Regions from separate parts of the Paenibacillus terrisolis genome, predicted to be linked through region 1. Evidence: riboswitches for the same ligand, from Rfam matches in the RefSeq annotation. Region 1 holds a riboswitch; the other holds the start of a gene.
The links. A riboswitch is a leader RNA that binds a small molecule or an ion and turns the genes downstream of it on or off. The one in region 1 is predicted to bind cyclic di-AMP.

Region 1 (6,703 bases):
AACAGCGCGGCAAATCAATGGTGACCTCGCGGCTCGACGCGATCCCCGGAATCGGGGAAAAACGCCGTAAAGCGCTGCTCAAGCATTTTGGCTCGCTGAAAAAAATTAAAGAGGCCTCCGTCGAAGACTTCCGGCCTCTTTCCATTGGTGATAAACTGGCGAATGAAATTATAAATGCCCTTCGGGATGAGGAGTCGTAAACAACGGCTCCTCTTTTTTGTCGAACGGCAGCGGCTTTCGTTCTTTCCCCGGCGGATTAAACCGGTAGACGACGTAAGCGACGATGGCGGGAAGAACGATATAAAACACGCCTGCCGTGAAATTCAGGGCGCCGCCCATGAAAATGATGCTTAAAGACATCAGAATCGTATCGAAAATCGTATGCGAGAACATGACCGTCACGAAGCCGTACCGCAAAAAGATGAAGCTGAACAGCAGACCGATGAACAGCAGCTCGATCGGACGGGAAGTGACAGGGTAAATCGGATACAGCGTATGGCCGAACGCCCAGATCATCGTTGTGATCACGCTGGCGACAAATGTGCTGCGGAATATTTTCTTCAACATCGGGATGCCGAACAGCCGGTATACGGCTTCTTCCCCAATCCCGGCTACCCAAGCAAGCAGAGGCATGAAAATTGGGTAAATCATATTGTATGGGGACTGTGTGGCGTCGGTCGTCGACCAGGTGTGAAGCGTTCGTTCCAGTACAAAAAAGATGACGGACTGTGCGCCCAGCAATATCAGGGCCCAGGCATAGGCGTCGGACACCGCGCCCAAAACATGCCGTCCATATCCGGACTCCTTGGCGCGCGGCCACAGGGCGATTCCTTGTTTGCGCCACAATCCGTCTCCCCCAACCAAGGAGAAATAAACGGAGGCGGCAAGGATCAGGGTAACTAATCCCTGGATAATGAATCCGATAAGCAGCACGGCGGAAGACATGCTCTCTTTTTGGAAAACGGGCAGCATGTTGATCGTACTGGCGGTCGAAAGAACAAAGTAGACGGAAGCCAGGAAAATCCCTCTTTTAAAAGACGTGTGCACCCGTGTCAATCCGCTGTAGACGATGGCCAAAATGCCCAGAACAAACGTGAACAGGGCATAACCGCCAAACGTCAGCCAGTTGGCAATCGTGGTCTGATGAGCCACGTAATCGGTATGTGATTTCGGAACGCTGAAGGAAGCTTCCATCGAAGAAACCTGGCCGTATTCGAAGCTGAATTTGATTTGGGCTTTGGATTGCCCGACCTTGAAATCCGGGATTTGGTACAACAAGCCGACTTCGCTCTCATTGGCTGCTGGTTGAATCCCGCTTTTGTTAAACCCGAAATACGTCAAGTAAGGCTGGGCTAATTTTTCTTTCTGCTCCAGCGTCAAATCGCCTTCCCAGGAGCGCAGGCTGTCGACGGTTTCCGAACCATTGCTTAGCATATCCTGCTTATTTTTATTGCTGGCGGTCGTGATTTCTTCGAAGCTGACCACTTTTCCGGTCGTCATGTGGACGTCTACGGTTAATGCGGACAACACTTCATTCGGGTTATTGAAACGAACGCGAAAGACGTCATAAGGAAAGTTCTTGTCATAGGATTTCAGAAACGGGCCGAGCAGATCTTCTTTGGCCAAATAACCGTATAAATCCGATTGCGTTTCATATGTAACGAGAGCAGGCTTAAGTTCTCCTTCCAATTGAAGCTGGGATGCGGCGAAATCTTCGGCAGCGCTTGCTGCCTGCTGTTTGGAAATCGTTTTCTCCTGCTGCTCCATTTGCAGCGTTTCCGACGCGTCGGTCGGGAGAACCTGAACAAGGATAAAAACGATAAATCCGAGCGCGGCCATCAGCCAAAGCGTTTTGGGCTTGATTTTCCTCCCAGAGGTTTGCGATATCAAGTTCATGGTTAAGCTCCTTTAAAATTTTTGTAAAAGGGATTATTTTACTGCAATCGCGTCACAGTAAAGATATCATAGGGCGTACCCCGCGCGCCAGAGACGGTGATGAAAATATAAATGAAAACCTCCAATAATCGAAGATAAGTTCCCCAATGTGTTAGATTTAGCGAGATCATAAGCTATGAGTTCTTGGTTTTCACGATTTTCAAGGCTATTTCATCGAAAAGAGCCATTGTGATAGGTTGGATTATGGATTATAATCCATTTGATAAAAATGAAATGTAACTCGATGAAAATAAAATACGGCCGAATTTCATTTGAAAACGGGGGAACCGAATTTTCCGGGGTGAATTTCGCTTGGAGCCGGCAGGAATGCCGGGTAAGAGAGCGAATAGGGCAACTGTGCATGTCCGAATCCGTCAGCTAACCTCGTAGGCCTTTGCAACAGGAGCCAAACCCGAAAGGCATTGGATTTCCAGTGCTTTTTTCTTTTGTTTTTCCTAATTAAGCGATGAGGTGAATAGGTTGCTATCCAAATGGTTCAAGTTTTCTCCGCCCCAGATTCTTGTGCTGGGTTTTGCCCTGATTATTCTTCTGGGCGCGCTGCTGCTGATGCTGCCGATCTCAAGTACACGGGGAGAGACGACGCCTTTTATCGATGCTTTGTTTACGGCAACCTCGGCAACCTGCGTAACCGGTCTGGTCGTTCGGGACACGGGAACGTATTTTTCCACATTCGGGCAAGTCGTGATCATGCTGCTGATTCAGGTCGGCGGGTTGGGATTCATGACCATGGCAACGTTATTTTCTCTCGTATTTAAGCGGAAAATATCGCTGAAGGACCGTCTGCTGCTGCAGGAGGCGATGAACCAGAATTCGATGGAGGGCATCGTTCGGCTGATCCGCAAGGTGTTGATGTATTCGCTCGTCATCGAGGCTTGTGCGGCCGTGACTTTCGCGCTGCGCTGGGCTTTTGACATGCCGTTTGGCCGGGCGGTCTATTTCGGAGTCTTTCACGCCGTCTCGATGTTTAACAATGCCGGATTTGACCTGTTTGGCGAATACCGCAGCCTGACGCAATATGTCGGCGACCCGGTCACGAATTTTGTAGCCATGTTTTTGATCGTCTCCGGGGGGATCGGGTTCATCGTCTTGTCCGATCTCATTGAATTTCGGCGCCACCGCAGGCTGTCATTGCATTCCAAAGTCGTGTTGTCCATGACGTCCGCACTGATAGTTGTCGGGGCGCTCGTTATTTTTATATTCGAATTCACGAATTCCAGAACACTGGAGCCGTTAAACTGGAGCGCGAAGATCTGGAGCTCGTTCTTCCAATCGGTAACGCCCAGAACGGCGGGAGCCAACACACTGGACATCGGCGCTTTGCGTCAGGCCACCCAGTTTTTTATGATCATCCTGATGTTTATCGGGGCGTCGCCGGGCTCCACCGGGGGCGGGATCAAAACGACGACGTTTACGATTCTGGTCGGCGCGGTGATTTCCATGATCCGCGGGCGCTCGGACTTGGTGTTGTTCCGTTATCGTCTGGCCCAGGAACGGATTTTCAAAGCGGTTACGCTGGCGATGTTGGCCTTGTTTCTGGTTATTGCCGTGGCCATGATCTTGTCGACGACGGAGGATGCCAGCTTCCTCAGCATTCTGTTTGAGACAACGTCCGCCTTCGGTACGGTTGGTTTGACCATGGGATTGACCGGCAAGCTGACTTTAATCGGCAAAATCATCATCAGCTTCACCATGTTCGCCGGACGGCTGGGACCTCTTACGCTGGCATACGCGCTCGGTCCGAAAAAAGGTAAAGAATTATATCGCCATCCGGAAGGCAAAATGATCATAGGATAAGGGGATTAATCTACAATGAAAACACAGCAGTTTGTGGTGATCGGGCTGGGACGCTTTGGATCAAGTCTGGCTCTGGAGCTGATGGATCTTGGTTACGAGGTGCTCGGCATTGACCGGAATGAGGAAATCGTGGAGGCTTTGGGCGATCAACTCACCCATGCGGTCGTGGCTGACCCCACCGATGAAGAGGTGTTGAAATCGCTGGGCGTGCGCAATTTTGACTGCGGCATCGTGGCGATCGGCAGCGACATTCAGCTAAATATTCTGTCGGCCATTTTGCTGAAGGAGCTTGGTATGAAAACCGTCGTCGCCAAGGCGATCTCCGTTCTGCACGGGCGGGCGCTGGAGAAGCTGGGCGTGGATCGAGTCATTTACCCGGAGAGGGACATGGGGATTCGCGTGGCCCATCAGCTCGTAACGCCAAACCTGCTGGATTACATCGAATTGTCCAAGGAATACAGCATCGTAGAGATGAATGTTCCTGAATGCCTAAACGGCAAAATCGTCGGCGATCTCAATCCGAGAGCCCGTTTCGGGTGCAGCATTGTGGCAATCCATCGCGAAAGCGGGATTATCGTAGCTCCGACCGCCATGGACCAGCTTAGCCAAGGCGATATTATGGTTATCATCGGCTCCAAGAAAAATATCGAGCAATTTGAAACGGTAATTAATCAATAAAAGGCCATACATGTGGCTTCGACAGTTGGAGTGTGACTCATGTGGAATCGGCTGTGACCGAATCGATACATCATTTTCTTATTTTAGTGCTGTTCGTCTTAAGTGTCGGCATGCTTGCCGGAAGGCTCGCCGCTTGGCTGAGACTGCCGGACGTTGCCGTGTTTATCGCCGTCGGGATGCTGTTGGGTCCCGGCCTTCGCCTGCTCCATGAATCCAGCGGATCGGTGGTTAATCAGCTGATCCTTACGGTGGGCTCGGCGCTAATTTTGTTTGACGGCGGGAGGAACTTGAAGCTCAGCGGGCTGCGCAAGGTCTGGATCACGTTGTCGATGCTCAGCGTGCCGGGGGTCTTGATCACAACGGCCGTTGTGGGGACGGGAATTCATTATCTCTTTAACGTGGATTGGATTTTCGCCTTTTTGGCGGCGGCGGTGATTGCATCGACCGATCCGGCCTCGATCATTCCGGTATTTAAACAGGTGAAGATCAAAGAGCGGGTTCGGGAAACGGTAGAAAGCGAATCGGCGTTCAACGACGCGACGGGTTCCATTTTGACGTTTTCGCTCCTTGCTGTCGTATCCGGCGGCGGGACTTTGAACTTCGGCGACATGTCGTCGGATTTCTTGGTTACGGCTTTTGGGGGCATTTTAACGGGGATTGTCATTTCGGGTCTGCTCACCTTTTTAGCCGGACATGCCCGCCACGGATTTTTAAAAGAGTATTCGACCATCGTCATGATCGTGTGCGCGCTGGCATCGTATCTTATCGGGGATTTGCTGCATGTCAGCGGCTTTATGGCCACCTTTGTGGCCGGGATCATTTGGGGTAACGCGGATACGTTCGGCTTGTCGCTCGAGCATAAGGAAATCGAGATCGGATCCTTTGCGGAGAACACAACGGTCATGATGCGGATGCTGATTTTCGTTCTGCTGGGCAGTCAGGTGAATTTTTCGACGCTGGGCCATTACTTCTGGCCAAGCCTGGCGGCAATCCTGCTGTTGATGTTCGTGGCGCGTCCTTTGACCGTGCTGCTATGCGCTCTGCCGGATCGCAAGGTCAAGTGGTCCTGGCGGGAGATGCTGTTTATGTCCTGGGTTCGGGAAACCGGCGTTATTCCGGCGGCGTTGTCGGGCATGATCGCCGGGATGGGCATCGCGCATGCCGAGGTGATTTCGGCCGTGACGTTTATGGCCATCGTGCTCACCATTATCGTCCAGGCGAGCACCACCGGCTGGGCTGCCCGAAAGCTGGGACTCGAGGTGAAGGAAGCTGCAGAGAAGCCTTAACGGCTGGCGCTGCAGCTTCTTTTTTTATCCTTCTCATGCCCTTCACAAAGCCATTTCCTTGAGAAGATTATCCTTGATGTCGGTGATCCATTCCTTCGTTTCGCTGCTCAGCCCCGATTTATCGCCATAAACCAGGCAAGTTTCTCTCCGGGTCTGCTCCAGTTCTTTCATCGCTACGGAGACCAGTCCGTTGTCCCGCAGCAATTGCGACCGCAAATAGGATTTAGGCAGCAGTGCGGCCGCTTTGCAGGTGGGAAGCAGTCTGACGATCGCCTCGAAAGAATCGATCTCCATTCGGATATCGGGGATGATGCCGTATCGGCCGAACAGATCATCGATCAGCTTTCTGTACCAGGTCCCCTTGGAAAAAATGATCATCGAGCGCCCGTTCAGATCCTCCATTTCCGCGCTCGCCGCAACCGTCAGTTCGTGTCCCTTGGGAACGACCAGCTCCAAATGGTCCTGAAACAGCGAAATGCATTTTAGTCCCGATTCGTTGATTGAGGAGGCGATGACGCCGATATCTATCTTTTTGTCGCGAACATAAGAGACGATTTCGTGGGTTTTCCCCGTAACGAGCTTTAGCTCGATATCGGGGAATTTTTGCATGAGCGCGGTGACGAGGGGCGGCAGCGTAGTCTGTATCGTGGTCAAGCTGGCGCCGACGGTTAAAATTTTGCGCTCCGCCGCCTTGAGCCGGGTAACCGATTGCAGAAAGTTTTGATGCCGCTGCCGTTGATCAAGCGCGTAGTTGTATGCTTCCTGACCGACGCGGGTCAGCTCAAGCCGTTTGCCTTTGCGGTTAAAAAGAATTACCCCCCACTCCTCCTCCAATTTGGCGATTTTCCGCGAGAGAGCCGGCTGAGACAAATTAAGCAGCTTGGACGCTTTGTTCAAACTGGATTGTTCAACGACGGTAGTGAATACAAGCAGTTCTTCTAACATGCAAGGTTCCTCCATAGGATGAATAGGAATGTGAAGCTCCTGTT
Region 2 (6,703 bases), on a different contig from region 1:
ATTTCGGAGGCGTTTAATCATCACCCTTTTATCACCATTGACCACAAAACCGTGACGCTTCGTTTAACAACTTGGGAGGAAGGCGGAATTACGGCGATAGACATCAAAGAAGCCCAGCAATATAATGAGGCATTTGAAAAAACGCGTTCCGCCGATTGACGGGTCGAGGGCGATTAAATCGATAGCTTGCCAAAAAGCCCGCCAGGAACTTCAGGTTCCCGGCGGGCTTGCTTTGCTTTGCGCCGATGCCGTCATTTTTTCTCGGAGAGCCACATCGCGACGTTAGCAATTTCCTCATCTTTCAAACGATCTTTGAATGAAGGCATCATTCCGCCCTTGCCCTTGGTAATAATTCCATACAATTCGTCAGCCGTCAGCTCCGCTCCGATCTTCTGCAGGTTGGGACCTACCTGTCCCTGCAGCTGGTCTCCATGGCAACTGATGCAGTTCGCCTCAACCGTGGCTTGGGCTTGCTCGGCATTTAAAGTAACTGCGGGCATTTGAGGCTTAGCCTCCTGTTCGGTTTGCTCCCTGCCCGGCAGGGTGAACATCAGCACGACAGCCAAAGCGCATGCCGCGAAAAAAAGTCCGCTCATGATCCACTTTTGCATTCCATCGCCCCTCCATATGTAAGCTACCATTTCCATTATAACGGAACAATATGGTGGATCATAGCCTTTATGTCAAAAATAGCACACAATCAACGAAAAATACTGCCATTAAAGTGCAATTTATCATAGGCGATTTGTCGGTTTGGTCGAATGCAGTTGCGAGCGGCACTTACGCAAGACCGGGATCTCCACGGTAGACCATACAGTAAAAGGGTTTGGATACGCCTCCGGGGGTCATTTTCTCGTATAGGTCGGTGATCGTAAAGCCAGCTTTCTGGTAAGCCCGGATCGCCCGGTTGTTCCAAGTGAGAACCTCCAGATCAACCTCGTGGTCCGGATTTCTGCGAACCGCTTCTTTTACGATTGCGGAAACAAACGCCTTTCCGTGGCCGTGTCCGCATAATTCAGGCTTCATGCCAATTCCTAAGCGTGTTACGCCGGTAAGGGGGAAATATTGGGCGAAACCCGCCATTACTCCGTTCTCGTCTAAAACGGAAACATATTGCTCGGCCCGCAAAACCGGGTTGCCAAACTCCACATCAAGCGCTTTCATTTGCTCCCACGGGAGCCAGCCATAAATATCGTAAGGGGAGTCGTAACGCCAGGTGCAGATTTCCGCGCCATGACTTTCCTCCATGGGAACGACATGAAATTCCGGGATAAACTTATCCATCTTTGCGCCTCCTTCTAATGTAGGAATGCCGTCACTAAGATGAACTCCGTAGAATCTTGTAACCTCACTCTACCGGGAAAAGACGGGCTTGTAAATATTCAATTGAAACACGCAGGAAAACGGTAACCTTTCGCGGGCTTATCTCGTTATATAAGCAGGGAACAAAAAACCGCTCCGATTCCGGCAAGAATCAGGGCGGCTCCAAAATAGAGGGTCAAATAAAGATTCATGAAATCAGTTTGCGGCAAATACGGAAAATTTGTATTGGCTCAGAATTCTTTTCGCTCCAACGTAACGGTTGTTGTAGTAGTTGTTGCTCAGCTTGTCGATGCGGATGCCTTTTGAGGAAGAGGCGTGCGCAAAGCTGCCGTCACCGACGTAGATGCCAACATGGGATACTCCGTTGCCAAGCGTATTGAAGAAGACAAGATCGCCCGCTTTCAAGTTGCTTTTGGCTACCGGCGTTCCTTGCTTGTATTGGGCGGTTGATACGCGAGGAAGCTGAACGCCGATTTTGCTGAACACGTATCTGGTAAATCCGGAGCAATCGAACCCGGCAAGGGTGGTTCCTCCGAATTTGTAAGGTGTGCCGTATACGGATTTGACGACACTGCTCAAAGTAGTCGTAGTCGGTGTGGCCGCAAAGGCACTTCCGGCTCCCATAGTGAACACCAAAGCCAAACTCGTTACCGCTGCTGCAATCGTCTTTCTCATGATGTCTTGCTCCTTCCGAGGCCTGCGAGGTTAGCTTAAGGATTCGGTTGAAGGTTCCCTATGATCCCTTTGGAGCGAGATCAATTCACCCTGATGTGGTTCCCCCGTTTCCCGTGCACCGGGAATTCGGCAGTTTTGTTGTAGTATGTGCACAAAAACAAAGTTACAGCAAAGATTACAAAGTTGTTACTATTGCCTTTGGTTATTCTACCAAACGCGCCCAGCTTTGACAAGTTCGATGCCTGATATTTAAGAAAAAGAAGGCTTAAGTCCTGATTGAAATGGCCGTCAGCCGGGTAATGATTCCTAGATGGGAAATACCAAATAAATAGAAAAAACCCGCAAGAAAATGATCGAAGCATCGAATCACTTTCTTGCGGGTTTCCGGTTCCTGATTATTCTACGTTGTCTTGCTCAGCGGAATCTCCTGTAACGTCTTCATATTTGTCGGTACTCATAACGCGTTTAGCGCCAACATAACGCTCAACATAATACTTTTCGCTTAATTTGCTGATGACTACTCCATTGGAAGAGGAGGCATGAGCAAATTTCCCGTCGCCTACAAATACTCCTACGTGTGAAACGCCTTTGCCGGAAGTGTTAAAGAAAACCAGGTCGCCTGGGATCAACTCATCTTTGGAAACGGCGGTTCCCATTTTGTATTGAGAGCCGGATTGATGAGGAAGCTTGATACCAAGCTTAGAGTACACGTACATCGTAAATCCAGAGCAATCGAAGCCTGCTGTGGTTGTTCCACCGGATACATAGCTGGATCCAAGAGCCGAATCGACTACAGTGTCCAGTTTGGAATCCGCGAAAGCGCTACCAGCTCCAATTGTGAAAAGAATGGCAAAACTTACTGCTGCTGCGGCTAACTGTTTTTTCAAGAAGTTATGCTCCTTCCAATGCCTACGAGGTTAGCTTGAGGATTCGGTTGAAGGTCCCCTATGATTCCTGACTTCGGAATCAATTCACCCAAAATGGTTCCCCCGTTTCCCTGGCGAAGGGAATTCGGCTCTTAGTTCACACCTGAAATTACTAGTTCGTCATTCAGTAGAAGATTCTTGCCAAAGGTGACAAAAATGATTACAAAACTGTTACTGAAATTGTGCTGTTGTTATTGTAACAAATACAGGCATCTTTTGGCAATGGTTAATTAACAAGTTTAAGAGGGCACTTTAACGCACAAGGCCCCCGCGTATCCGCGGAGGCCTTGTGCTTTCAAGGTTTGAAAGTGGTGAAAAAAAATTAACTATTTTGTGACTTGGCTTGCCAGAGCCGATATTGAGAGGTGACTCTCCATATTTTAAACGCGCTGCGAATAAGAGGATAGGATTGCTGCAGAATCAGGGCGAGAAGGCCGGTCCAAATCCAAGAAACCGTGCCGAATAAAGTGAAAAGAACAAGTCCGAAAGCGATGAGAATCAGGGATATGGCGAGACCCTGAAGAAGATGCCTGAAACAAATCAACAGGGAATTCCATACACCGGCTTTGAACAAGTAGCCAAACAATGCGAACAGCAAGGTTTGCCGGATGAACCATCCGTAAGCGAGCCAGCCCAGCACATAGCCGAGGATCGTTAAGGAGGATGGCAGGTCAAGTCCTTTTTGCAGCAGGCCGGGCCACAGAGAGGTCAGCTTTGGAATAATCCAGAGCGAAGGCAGCAAAGTAAGCGCAAGCTCCAGGATATAAAAAAGGACAACCGGCTTCCAGAATTCCTTCATTCCCTGAAAAAGAGGAAGCCCCGTTCCTCTGGCGTCATTTGGAACAAGTCCGTAAAGAATTCCGGCCTGGATTAAGGGGGTCATCAGCAGACGGACCGCAGTCATGCCAATCAGCAGCCAGAAATACAGGCGTACATCCGGGTTGGTGCTTAGCCCGAGCTGTCCTTCGAACAGGAACAGGATCCGGCTGAGCCCGGTGGGCGGCGGGTCAGGGTATCTTTGCAGTACCTGGGTCACTGCGGTGTCGATGAGCCTGTAAAGGAAAATCCCCCACAGCAGCTGGTACAAAAACAGGATGATGACGGAGGGAAACTGGTTCTTCATCAGGCTCCAGCCTTGGCGCACATAGGTCATATCCTTCTCTCCTTAAAGTTTTGTGAGTAGGGTAGTTCAATAATTCATCTTTTGATCACAAAGCTAAGCATGAAGCCTAATCGGCATCGAATCTTGAATTGAGCCGGGCCTTCCGTTGCTCACGTAGGTTCAGCCTACGCTCCGCTACTCAGTCCCTAGCTTCATCCAACCTTCTCGGTGCTGAAAATCTGAATTATTGAACCATTTTTAAAGTTTCAAGCACTTCAAAACTACTTCGTAAGCATTCGCCTTTGTGAACGGATTTCTAATCCATTTGAATTAAATGAATCAAAGAAAACCAGGAGCAACAGCAATCGAAAGAATATTTCACACGGCTGCCGTTATGTGGATTCAATCTTTGGTTCAACTTATTTAGCTTTTAAGCCCGATCACCACAAGAACGAGCCGAGCACGGTCTCCAGCAGCTTGGTTACGCTGATATTGGAGCGGGTTCTGACTGGTTCGGGGACTTCGGCTTTCAAGTAATTGTTGATGTGCTTGTTTTCGAGCACGAGGGTATAGTCGGGATCGATTTGCACCCAGGCTAAGGGTTCTTTGTAATCCAGCTTGAGCTGAACCTTGCTGCCTTCCCCGTTCCACTGTTTCCGGACGATGTGACCGTCCTTGAAGGTGAAGAGCAGCGGCACTTTGGGGGCGGATCCGCCTTTTCGGCTGATATCGATCGTGGATTCGTATACTTCGGTGCCCTTCCGGTTGACCTGATTCACCGTGATTCGATCGACCGAGAAGTCGGCCATTTTCCCATCATAGACATACTGCGAGAAGTAGGTTTTCCAAGAGCGACCCGTAACCTGCTCGACAACCTGTTGGAAGTCCGCGGTTGTGGGATGCTTGAACCGGTATTTGATGCTGTAGGTCGACATAATCCGTTTCATCGTCCGGGTTCCCACACGCCGTTCGATATCAAGCAGAATCAATTTGCCGCGGTAATATGCGTTTTTGGCATAGCTGTCCCCGGATCCGTATTTCCAGGCGTTTTGCGTAAGTGAAGCCGGGGTTGTGATCAAAGCCGACTGAATCGGCAGATTCGGGGTAATGCCGAATTCCTGCTCCATCAATTTATCTTCCGCGTATGAGGTAAAAGCTTCGTCAAGCCAAGCTTCTTCGAACTCATTGCTGGCGACCATGCCGTAGAAAAACTGGTGCCCGATTTCATGAATAACCGTCCTTTCCAGTTCGTCGTAACCGGGAGTATCGCTGCTTGCGCCAAAGGCGGTAATCAGGGTTGGATATTCCATTCCTCCGGCTCCGTTCCCCAGTGCGGGGGGCACGACGATGGAGAGAGTGGAGTAGGGATAACGCCCGTACCATTTGCTGAAGTTGGACAATGCTACTTTGGCGGCGTAGAAGTAACGTTCCTTCAGATCCTCGTGGGCGGGATCCAAGTACAGCTTGATGCGGACCCCCGGTACGTCTGCGGACGAGAAGGGCTCTTCCGCGTAAACGAAGTCGGGTGAGGTGGACCAGGCAAAATCATGAACGTCGTCGGCGTAATATTGCACGAACTTTCGTCCGTTTTGAATAACCGCGGCCTTGGTCGGAAATCCGGTTGCCGCCACCGTGTATTTTTCCGGGACGTTGATTCTTACGCTGTATATGCCAAAATCGGAATAAAACTCGGAATTCCCGTGGTATTGGTGCAGGTTCCAGCCTTCCGTCGTACGGTCGCGCGTCCCCACAGGTTCATAGACGCACAGTTTCGGAAACCATTGGCCGGCCATGACGAAATCGCCCGCAGTCCCCATTCTGGCAAAGACCTTCGGCAGCTTGACGGTGAATTTCAGGTTCAGTGTGATGCTCTCTCCGCCTTGAACCGAGACGGGAAGCCGCACCTTCACCAAGGTTTTATCCTTTGAATTTCCGTCGTCGGGCTGGACGTACTGAATCCGGTGGAGCAAGGAGATTCCGTCGGTCGTCCGCAACTCCGTGAGCTCCATGGAGCCCCAGCCGTCTTTAGGCATGACATCGCCGCGGAGCTTGCCTCCGGATTCCTTCATAAAGGTTGAATCGCCCGAGGCGAATGCGTTGGGATATAAATGCAAATACAACTCATTTACGCTTTTTTTACCGGGATGGGTCCAGGTCAGCGACTCCGTGCCGGTCAATGTGCCTTCCTGCTCGTTCAGCTTCACGTCGATGTGGTATTCCGTGACCCGGTTGCTTAGCACCTCCGCCTTAGGCTGCTGAATGCTTTCAATCGGCGGGGCGACCGGCGTTTTGCTCGCTTTTTGGACGGCCCCAGGCTTGCCCTTTTCCGGAGCAAACGAAGACAGGTTCTGTTTTTGATGCTGATGAAGCGCAAAAAAGGCCGTTCCCAGGATGAGGCATAGAGAAAGGATCGAAATGCCGAAGATATTAGTTCGTCGGGTCATACAATGGATACCTCCCGTTGACAAGCATCTAAAGCATGTATATGTTTGCATCTGGGAGATTATTAGCTAAAATTAAATTAATCTGAACCGGCTCCAATCCGGCAGTGGGGGCTCGTGGAGGAATGGAGGGAATTATGGACAATTCGCAGAAATCGGATAAAAAAATATTCGCTTTGAACATTATCAGCAATAACGAGAAAAGCAAACATAAAGGTTTCGGCGCGGGTTCGATC

Region 2: linked by a shared signal. The riboswitch ahead of ACI48K_RS23785 (C40 family peptidase) and the one ahead of ACI48K_RS11705 (TrkH family potassium uptake protein) in region 1 are both predicted to bind cyclic di-AMP.

The regions. Positions count from the first base shown of each region.
Region 1 covers NZ_JBKFGG010000010.1:7,178-13,880, reverse strand. Annotated here, with positions in the region: gene uvrC (excinuclease ABC subunit UvrC) at 1-200, shown strand, start outside; gene ACI48K_RS11710 (CPBP family intramembrane glutamic endopeptidase) at 169-1,896, opposite strand; cyclic di-AMP (ydaO/yuaA leader) riboswitch at 2,185-2,343, shown strand; gene ACI48K_RS11705 (TrkH family potassium uptake protein) at 2,416-3,750, shown strand; gene ACI48K_RS11700 (potassium channel family protein) at 3,766-4,428, shown strand; gene ACI48K_RS11695 (cation:proton antiporter) at 4,470-5,714, shown strand; gene ACI48K_RS11690 (LysR family transcriptional regulator) at 5,757-6,659, opposite strand.
Region 2 covers NZ_JBKFGG010000046.1:15,930-22,632, forward strand. Annotated here, with positions in the region: gene ACI48K_RS23770 (4a-hydroxytetrahydrobiopterin dehydratase) at 1-159, shown strand, start outside; gene ACI48K_RS23775 (c-type cytochrome) at 252-611, opposite strand; gene ACI48K_RS23780 (GNAT family N-acetyltransferase) at 781-1,284, opposite strand; gene ACI48K_RS23785 (C40 family peptidase) at 1,519-1,998, opposite strand; cyclic di-AMP (ydaO/yuaA leader) riboswitch at 2,003-2,140, opposite strand; gene ACI48K_RS23790 (C40 family peptidase) at 2,394-2,885, opposite strand; cyclic di-AMP (ydaO/yuaA leader) riboswitch at 2,890-3,025, opposite strand; gene ACI48K_RS23795 (hypothetical protein) at 3,247-4,077, opposite strand; gene ACI48K_RS23800 (M1 family metallopeptidase) at 4,467-6,470, opposite strand; gene ACI48K_RS23805 (YwhD family protein) at 6,605-6,703, shown strand, end outside.